One region of the Mesorhizobium sp. NZP2298 genome, then DNA from elsewhere that is predicted to be linked to it. Evidence: predicted binding sites of a transcription regulator. Region 1 holds the regulator's gene; each other region holds the start of a gene.
The links. The regulator PhoB, encoded in region 1, activates phosphate uptake and scavenging genes when phosphate is short. The targets are predictions, from matches to a motif close to TGTCATNNANCTGTCAT.
Positions count from the first base shown of each region.

Region 2: a site for PhoB is predicted at 1,669-1,685, ahead of EB231_RS02455 (DUF1045 domain-containing protein). Genes of this name have one in related genera too.
Region 3: a site for PhoB is predicted at 1,604-1,620, ahead of ppk2 (polyphosphate kinase 2). Genes of this name have one in related genera too.

Region 1 covers NZ_CP033365.1:1,516,670-1,519,944, forward strand. The annotation lists gene pstB (phosphate ABC transporter ATP-binding protein PstB) at 1-225, shown strand, start outside; gene phoU (phosphate signaling complex protein PhoU) at 252-959, shown strand; gene phoB (phosphate regulon transcriptional regulator PhoB) at 1,081-1,770, shown strand; gene EB231_RS07375 (ROK family protein) at 2,039-3,275, opposite strand, start outside.
Region 2 covers NZ_CP033365.1:537,001-540,275, forward strand. The annotation lists gene iolE (myo-inosose-2 dehydratase) at 1-493, shown strand, start outside; gene EB231_RS02445 (DUF3329 domain-containing protein) at 537-755, shown strand; gene iolB (5-deoxy-glucuronate isomerase) at 759-1,571, shown strand; gene EB231_RS02455 (DUF1045 domain-containing protein) at 1,725-2,432, shown strand; gene EB231_RS02460 (alpha-D-ribose 1-methylphosphonate 5-triphosphate diphosphatase) at 2,469-3,275, shown strand, end outside.
Region 3 covers NZ_CP033365.1:4,825,597-4,828,871, reverse strand. The annotation lists gene EB231_RS23525 (glycosyl transferase family 90) at 1-438, shown strand, start outside; gene EB231_RS23520 (aldo/keto reductase) at 458-1,501, opposite strand; gene ppk2 (polyphosphate kinase 2) at 1,783-2,703, shown strand; gene EB231_RS23510 (dihydrofolate reductase family protein) at 2,895-3,275, opposite strand, start outside.

The sequences.
Region 1 (3,275 bases):
CTCGATCCGCTGTCGACCGCCAAGATCGAGGAACTGATCGACGAGCTGCAGGCCGACTACACGATCGTCATCGTCACCCACAACATGCAGCAGGCGGCGCGCGTCTCGAAGCAGACCGCCTTCATGTATCTGGGCGAACTGGTCGAGTTCGACCGCACCGAGAAGATCTTCACGTCGCCTCGCGAGAAGCGCACGCAAGACTACATCACCGGCCGCTTCGGCTGATCGCACGCATTACGAGGACCAGGATCATGGCCGAACACACAGTCGCAGCCTTCGACGAGGATCTCGGACAGATCAGCAGGCTGATCAGCGACATGGGCGATCTCGCCGGCTCGATGGTCGGCGGCGCCACCAAGGCGCTGCTGAATTCCGACAACGCGCTGGCACAGCGCGTGGTCTCCGACGACGCCATCATGGATGCGCGCCAGCGCGAACTCGACGATCGCGCCATCACGCTGATCGCCAAGCGCCAGCCGATGGCAGACGATCTGCGCCATGTCGTCGGGTCGATCCGCATGGCTGGCGACCTCGAACGCATTGGCGACCTTGCCAAGAACATCGCCAAGCGCGTCGGCACCGTCGGTCTCACCGCAACGCCGCGCGACCTGTCGCATTCCATCGACGCCATGGCGCAGCTGGTGCTGATCCAGGTGCAGGGCGTGATCGAGGAGTATGCGGCGCGCGATGCCGCCGCGCTTGCGAAGCTGCGCGCCGACGACGAACGCATCGACGTCAAATACACCTCGGTGTTCCGCGAGCTGCTGACCTACATGATGGAGGATCCGCGCAACATCACCGCTTGCACGCATCTGTTGTTCTGCGCCAAGAATCTCGAACGCATCGGCGACCATGTGACCAACATCGCCGAGAACGCGTACTATGTCCTGACCGGCACGCAACTGCCCGCCAACCGCCCCAAACAGGACGAGACGGCGATGTCGGCGCCGGCGGCTTGAGCGTTGGAGCGGTTCATCGTTTCGCGGAAACGCCGAACCGCTCTATCTCTTTGTTTCACGCAATTCAGGATGGAAAACCGTTACATATTTTTCCCGGGATTGCTTTAGAGGTGACCAGTCAATGATCGCACCACGCATCATGGTGGTGGAGGACGAGGAGCCGCTCGGCGTGCTCCTCCGCTACAATCTGGAATCGGAAGGCTATCAGGTCGAGGTGGTAACCCGCGGCGATGAAGCCGAAATCCGGCTGCAGGAAAACGTGCCCGATCTTCTGGTGCTCGACTGGATGGTGCCGGCGGTGTCCGGTATCGAACTCTGTCGCCGGCTAAGAATGCGGCCCGAGACCGAACGGCTGCCGATCATCATGCTGACGGCGCGCGGCGAGGAGAGCGACCGCGTGCGTGGCCTTTCGACCGGTGCCGACGATTATCTGGTCAAGCCGTTCTCGACGCCGGAATTCATGGCGCGCGTCAAGGCGCTGCTGCGCCGCGCCAAGCCCGAAGTGCTGTCCAGCGTGCTCAAGGTCGGCGACATCGTGCTCGACCGTGAATCGCATCGGGTCTACCGCAAGAAGAGCGAGATCCGGCTCGGGCCGACCGAATTCCGCCTTCTGGAATTCATGATGCGCCATCCCGGCCGCGTGTTCTCGCGCAGCCAGTTGCTCGACAATGTCTGGGGTGAGACGATTTATATCGACGAACGCACCGTGGACGTGCATGTCGGCCGCCTGCGCAAGGCGGTCAACAATGGCCGCATGCCCGACGTCATCCGCACCATCCGTGGGGCAGGCTACGCGATCCGCGAGGATTAAAGGAGCGCTCAGCCGGCGCGAGTGCGAAAGATAATAACGGCAAACATCAATACGCCCGCGAAAACCAGCAAAGATGATGCCGCGACAACGGAAGTCCACGCGGCGACTTTCCACTGTCTCCTGCGTCGGCGTCGCTCCGATCACACGGCATGGATGTCGCGATTGCCGAAGCCGTCAATGGTTTGGGACGCTCAGTCAAGCGGTTGAGACGCGCAGTCACGGCGCCCGGCCGTGCCTTTCCGGAAGTCCAGGGCGTTCCGCGCGGGTTTCAGGCAACGCTCTTTCCAGCACTCCCTCTTGCCTGCGCGCCCGGCGCGAAGATCTCCTGATCGACGAAGGTCAGTGCGCGCATGGCGCAGCCCTCGCGGATCAGGGGGAGTTCGTTCGGTTCGGTGTCGAACGAAATCGATTTCGAGTGCTGGCCGCCGGCGGTCTGAGCAATCGCCTCGCGCAATGCCGGCTCGATCAGGTCGAAGGCGGCGGCGCTGACGCCGACCATGGCCACGGGTGCGGGATCGATCAGCGCGAACAGGCTGCCGAGGCCATAACCCAGTGCTTCGCCGGCCTTGCGATAGGCTTCGCGCTCGGGCCCGGCCCGTTCCCGTGCCGTCGTCGCCAGTGCCCGCATCTGCGTGTCGCTGACGTCGGCGACCGGTTCGGTGTCCTCGCCAAGCTGCCTGGCATTGCGCCAGATGGCGTAGTTGCCGGCATAGGCCTCGACGCAGCCGCGCCGCCCGCAGCGGCAGAGTGCGCCGCCTGGCCGATGGATCATGTGGCCGAACTCGCCACCCGACGAATGGGTGCCGGTGAACAGCTCGCCCTTCAGCACCAGGCCCATGCCGATGCCGTGCGACAAAAGGATGGCGATGAAGTCGTCGCGGTAGCGTTCGGGGTCGCGCCAGCGCAGCGCCACCGCCATCATGTTGCAGTCGTTCTCCATGGTGGCCGGGATGCCGAACTCGGCTTCCAGTATGTCGGCGAAGGCGATGTCGGTCTGCGGTGTGATCGGCGACCACAGCATGGCCCTGGCCTTGGTGTCGGTTATGCCCTGGATCGCCAGTGCGATACGGGCGACACTGCGCACGTCGATATCGGGATCCTCGAGGCGGCGCCGTACAATGGCGACGCATTCACCGATCAGCGCCTCGCGCGACATGGTCAGCGTGTCCAGCCGGCGCTGTTCCTCTGATATCACCTGGCCGGCATAGTCGATGACGGCGACGGACAGGAAATTCAGCGACAGCACGACGGTCATGATGGCCGCGGCCTCCGGGTTGAGGCCGAGGCCGACCTGTGGCCTGCCGCGTTTGAGCGTACCGGCCTCGCTCGGCTTGCCCTCGGCCAGGATGCCTTCGCCGATCAGGTCGGAAGAGATCGCCGATATGGTCGAATGGCTGAGGCCGGTGGTCGCGGCGATCTCGGTGCGCGAGGGTTGGCCGGCCCGGCGCACGGCCGCAATCACCATGGCGCGGTTGCGCCGGCGCAGATCGTCGTGGCGGATTCCG
Region 2 (3,275 bases), 980 kb from region 1:
GTGCGCCGAGCAAGGCATGCCGCTTTCCTATCACCACCACATGGCGGCGGTGGTCGAGACCGAGCCGGAACTCGATGCCTTCATGCGCCATTCCGGCGAAGGCATTCCGCTGTTGCTGGATGCGGGACATCTGGCCTTTGCCGGCGGCGACGTGCTGCGCGCCATCGACAACCACCACAAGCGCATCAGCCATGTCCATGTGAAGGATGTGCGCATGGACGTGATCGACAAGCTCGACCGCACGAAACAGTCCTTCCTAGACGCCGTGGCGCTCGGCGCCTTCACCGTGCCGGGCGATGGCTCGCTCGATTTCGGCGCCATCGTGCAGCGCTTCGCCGACCATGGCTATGAGGGCTGGTTCGTGGTCGAGGCCGAGCAGGACCCGAAGAAGAACCCGCCGCTCAAGATGGCGCAGGTCGGCCACAAGGAGCTGATGCGGGTGATGACGGCCGCCGGCTACACGGTGGAGACCCAGGGTTTTCCGAATGCCTGACGCGATGGGTTCACGGCGAGCCAGGTTGCTGTAGATTGGCCCGATGAAAGATTCCGAGCACCCCTTCTTCCGGCCCTTGTGGCGGCGTGTTGCCGTCGTCGCGGTCTGCGTCATCTGGTCGATCATCGAGTTCGCCACCGGCACGCCGTTCTGGGGCGTCCTCGCGCTCGGCTTCGCCGGCTATGGCGTCTGGCAGTTTTTTTATCTGTACAAGCCGGCCGAGGAGAACAAGGCGACGGCCGAGCCCGAACCGAAGGAGTAAGGCATGTCGAAGCTGCTCGTGAAGGCGGACAAGGGCCATGGCCGCATCGCCCATGTGACGCCGAAAAGCGCTGGCTGGACCTATGTCGGCTTCGACCTGCATCGGATGAAACCAGGCAAAAGCGCCTCGGGAAAGACGGACGATCGCGAGGTCTGCCTGGTGTTCGTCACCGGCAAGGGTGCCGCGAAAGCCGGCGGCAAGGATCTTGGCCTGCTCGGGGAACGCATGTCACCCTTCGAAGGCAAGCCGTGGTCGGTCTATATTCCCGAGGGATCGGACTGGTCGGTAACGGCCGATACCGAATTGGAACTCGCGGTGTGCTCGGCGCCCGGCCTTGGTGGCGGCCTGCCGGTTCGGGTGATCGGGCCGGACGATCTCGGCCAGGAGGTGCGCGGCAAGGGCACCAACACGCGTTACGTCACCAACATCCTGCCGGAAGGCAAGCCGGCGGACTCGCTGCTGGTGGTCGAGGTCATCACGCCCGGCGGCCATACGTCGAGCTACCCGCCGCACAAGCACGACCAGGACAATCTGCCTGATGAATCCTATCTCGAGGAAACCTACTATCACCGCCTCAACCCGCCACAGGGCTTTGCCTTCCAGCGCGTCTACACCGACGCCGACAAGAACGGCCATCGCGCGCTGGACGAAGCCATGGCGATCGAGGATGGCGATGTCGTGCTGGTGCCCAAGGGTTATCACCCCTGCGCCGCCTGCCATGGCTACGATCTCTACTATCTCAACGTCATGGCCGGGCCGAAGCGGACGTGGAAATTCCACAATGCCCCGGAGCACGAATGGTTGATGAAGACCTGATCGTTGCGGTGGCGCCGGCTGAAGTTGTTGGTCCAGCTTGAAAAAATCGTCGGCTAAGGACCGCCTGGCTCGATTTGCCTTCGAAAACCCTTCAAAGCTTCGTCAATCCGTCATGGAAATCACCTATGGCAACGGATCTGACGAGGACTTCCCATGCGTTATGCCATCTATTTCACTCCCCGGCAGGACGAACCGCTGGCGCGGATTGCCGCCAATTGGCTGGGCCGCGACCCGTTCGGCGCGGCGACAAGGCCGGTTGAGGCCGTGGCTGATCTGGCGGCGGCGGAAGTTGCCTTCCACACCGCTTCGGCCCGCCGCTATGGCTTCCACGCGACGCTGAAAGCGCCCTTCCGCCTTGCGGCCAACGAGAGCGAGACCTCGCTGCGCGCGGGGCTCGACCATTTTGCCGAGGCGACGCCGGTGGTGACGATACCGCGGCTCGTCGTCAGTCAGATCGACAGCTTCTTCGCGCTGGTTCCTGAGGGACCGTTGCCTTCGCTCAACCGCTTCGCCGACGAGGTCGTGCGCGACTTCGACCGCTTTCGCGCGCCACTGACCGAGGCCGAGATCGAGCGGCGCAGCCCCGATTCGCTGAAGCCGACCGAGTTCCGCAATCTCTGCCAGTGGGGCTACCCCTATGTCTTCGAGACCTTTCGCTTCCACATGACGCTGTCGGGTCGGGTCGGGCCACAGGAAAGCCCCCGTCTTCGCCTAGCAATCGACAGCCTGTTCGCCGAAGTGCTGCAACAACCTGTGCTGGTGGACGCGCTGACGCTGTTTGTCGAAACCGAACCCGGGGCGCCGTTCATGGTGCTTTCCCAGCACGCACTGGGACGCCGACCGGCCAGAAAAATCGCCTGAACAATTCCGGCCCCAGATGATCAAGGACTGCCCAAAATGACCGCCGAGACCGTTCTTTCCAACGCCCGTATCGTGCTTGCCGACGAGATCGTCGAGGGGTCGCTGGTGCTGCGCGACGGCTTCATCGCCGGCATCGATGCCGGTGCTGCCCGCACCGGCGAGGACATGGGCGGCGACTATGTCATTCCAGGGCTGGTCGAACTGCACACCGACCATCTCGAGGGGCATTACGCACCACGGCCGAAGGTACGCTGGAACCCGATCGCCGCGGTGCTTGCCCATGATGCGCAGGTGGCGACGGCCGGCATCACCACCGTGCTCGACGCCTTGCGCGTCGGCATGGACGAGGACGCCGATCTCACCTTGGCCGATATCCGCAAGCTGGCCGACGCAATCGAGGACAGCGTCGCGCAGGACCGTCTGCGCGCCGATCATTTCCTGCATCTGCGTTGCGAGGTTTCGGCGCCGGACTGCCTGCAGGCATTCGCCAATTTCGATCAGGACGACCGGGTCAAGTTGGCCTCGCTGATGGACCATGCGCCCGGCCAGCGTCAGTTCGTCAATCTCGAAACCTATGCCTACTACTACCAGCGCAAGCTGAAGCTGACCGACCGCGATTTCAAATTGTTCTGCGAGAAGCGGATGGCGGAATCGGCGCGCTATTCGGCGCCGAACCGCGCGGTGATCGCCGCTGCCTGCCAGGAGCGCGGGATCGTGCTCGCCAGCCATGACGACGCCACGTCGGGCCATGTCGACGAGGCGATCGAGCAAGGTGTGCGCGTCGCCGAGTTCCCAACCACCGAGGAAGCGGCGCGCGCTTCGAAGGCCGCGGGGCTCGGCGTG
Region 3 (3,275 bases), 3.3 Mb from region 1:
GGTTCACACAAGCGAAGTGCGCCGGCCGAGTACAGCAAGCCCTTTCTCAGCATCCGCCAGCACTTGCGCTACCGCTACATCGTCTCGCTGGAGGGCAATGACGTAGCGACCAATCTCAAATGGATCATGAATTCGAACTCGCTGTGCCTGATGCCGCCGCCGACCTACGAGACGTGGTTCGCGGAGAGCCGGCTCGAAGCCAACGTCCACTATGTGCCGCTCGATCCGGATTTCGCCGATCTTGGCGAAAAGGTGCGCTATTTCGAACGGCATCCGGCGCAGGCCGAGCGCATTGTTGCCGCGGCCAATGCCTATTGCCGGACATTCTCCAATGAGCGAGACGAGCAGGCTGTCTCCCTGCTCGTGCTCTATAAATATTTCGTGCTCAGCGGCCAGATCGAACCCGATCCCCAACTCTGGCACTTCATCGAGGGCTAAGCGCGCTTCGGCCAGAGAGTCAGATGACGCTGCGGTCGAGAACCATGTCGGCGGGGCCGAAGCGATCCTTTGCCGTCAATTGCTGGTGCCAGTAGGGGTAGAGCAGGGGCGGGCGGCTGACCGCGTCGAGGCGCTGGCGTTCTTCAGGGTTGAGTTCCAGGGCAGCCGCGGCGAGATTGTCCTTGAGCTGGGCATCGTTGCGGGCGCCGATCACCAGCGAGGAGACGGCGGGGCGGCCGAGCAGCCAGGCAAGTGCCACCTGCGCCGCCGAGACGCCGCGAGCCTTGCCGATCTCCACCAGCACATCCACGATCCGCCACAGCCGATCCTCGTCCCGGATCGGCGGCTCGGACCAGCCCGCGAGCTGGCGCGCGGTCGGGCTGTCGCGGCGGTATTTGCCGGACAGCAAGCCGCCGGCGAGCGGGCTCCAGACCAGCACGCCCAGTCCCTGGTCGACCGAGATCGGCAGCAGTTCATATTCGGCCTCGCGTGCCTCCAGCGTATAGTGGATCTGCTGGGTGACGAAGCGTTGCTGGTGACGGCTGTCGCTGATGGAGAGTGCCTTCATCACCTGCCAGCCGGACCAGTTGGAGCAGCCGATATAGCGCACCTTGCCCTGGGCGACCAACGTGTCGAGCGCGGCCACCGTTTCCTCGACAGGGGTAAGACCATCCCACTGGTGAACGAAATAGATGTCGATGACGTCGGTCTTCAGCCGCTTCAGGCTCTTTTCGCATTCGCGGATCAGATGGTGGCGCGACAGGCCTTCGTCGTTCGGCCCGCCGCCGATCCGCATGCGCGCCTTGGACGCGATCAGCACGTCGTTCTTGCGCTTGCCGCCGAGCGCCTCGCCGATGATCTCTTCCGACAGGCCGTTCGAATAGACATTGGCGGTGTCGATGAGGTTGATGCCGGCGTCGATGCACATGTCGATCATGCGCTTGGCTTCGGCAAGATCGCTGTTGCCCACCGCGGCGAAGGGGCCGGTGCCGCCGAACGTCATGGTGCCCAAAGTCAGTGTCGAAACCTTCAGGCCGGAACGGCCAAGGGTGCGGTATTCCATGTCAGTCCTCGCGATTGTGTTGAATTGGGGTGCCGCGAAGGGCAGCCCGGAATGCGACCGGGGATTTGTAGGACAATTCGCCCGGCTTGTCGCCATGCAATGATGATGGATCGATCACACATGGCGGAGCTTTTAACAGCCGCGATCGCGCCCCGGACTGCAATAAAACCGTCACCGCCGGCCTATATTGAATTCGGCTAAGGTGTTTCCATTCCAGGCTAGGGGCCAGCAGTTTGGGGTGCCGGACATGAGCCGACAGGCTTGCAAGCGGAGCGACTGATATGACCGAGCTAAGACAGAATTCTCCCGCCAAGGACTGGCTTGAAGCCGAGCTCGCCGACACGCTCGACGAAGACTATGAGCTCGAAATGTCGGAGCCGGCGCTGTCGATGGAGATCGCCAAGATCTACAAGAACGCGCATCCGCCTTCGATCGACCGCATGCAATATTTCCGTGACCTGATCACCTTGCAATCCGAGCTGATCAAGCTGCAGTCCTGGGTCGCCTACCACAAGAAGAAGCTGGTGGTGATTTTCGAGGGCCGCGATTCCGCTGGCAAGGGCGGCGTCATCAAGCGCATCACCCAGCGGCTCAATCCGCGCATCTGCCGCGTCGTGGCGCTGCCGGCGCCGACCGAGCGCGAGAAGTCGCAATGGTATTTCCAGCGCTATGTGCCGCATCTGCCGGCCGGTGGCGAGATCGTGCTGTTCGACCGCTCCTGGTACAACCGGTCAGGCGTCGAGCAGGTGATGGGCTTTGCCGATCCCGGTCAGGTCGAGGAATTTTTCCGCGACGTGCCGGAGTTCGAGCGCATGCTGGTGCGCTCCGGTATCACCGTGGTCAAGTACTGGTTCTCGATCACCGACGAGGAGCAGCAGATGCGCTTCCTGATGCGCATCCACGATCCGATGAAGCAGTGGAAGCTGTCGCCGATGGATCTGCAATCGCGCGTGCGCTGGGAGCAGTACACCAAGGCCAAGGAAGAGACCTTCGCCCGCACCAACATTCCGGAGGCGCCCTGGTTCATCGTCGAGGGCAACGACAAGAAGCGCGCACGGCTGAACTGCATCGACCATCTGCTCAAGCAGATGCCTTATGAAGAGGTGCCGCACGAGGAGATCACGCTGCCGGAACGCGTCTTCAATCCCGAATACGAGCGCCAGACATTGCCGCGCGAACTCTACGTGCCGGAGAAGTATTGAGCACCTTGTCCTTCTCCCCGTTCACGGGGAGAACGTGCCCGAAGGGCGGATGAGGGGCGGCGCCAGCGTTGGCGATTGAGCCCCAATTCGCTGCTATTGGTAGCTTGCCGCTAGTCTCCAAAGGCCGCGCCGCCCCTCATTGCCCTGCCGGGCATTTCTCCCCGTATAGTGACGGGGAGAAAGAGCTGTAGTCACGCCCGCCCGATCATCACATGCGTGGCAAGCGCCGTCGCAACCTGCTCGGTGCACTGGTAGCCGAGCTTCAGCATGTCGAGACCGGCGAACAGATTCTCACCTGTGCCAAGCAGGATCGGCGAGATCGCCAGGTGCATCTCGTCGATGAGCTTCTCCTGAAGGTATTGCCGGATTGTCGAAACGCCGCCACCAACCCGCACATCCTTGCCGCCAGCCGCGACCTTTGCCTGCTCGAGCGCCGAATGGATGCCGTCGGTGACGAAGTGGAAGGTCGTGCCGCCTTCCATGACGATCGGATCGCGTTTGTAACGCGTCAGCACGAAAGTCGGCACGTGATAGGGCGGGTTGGGGCCCCACCAGCCTTTCCAGCTGTCGTC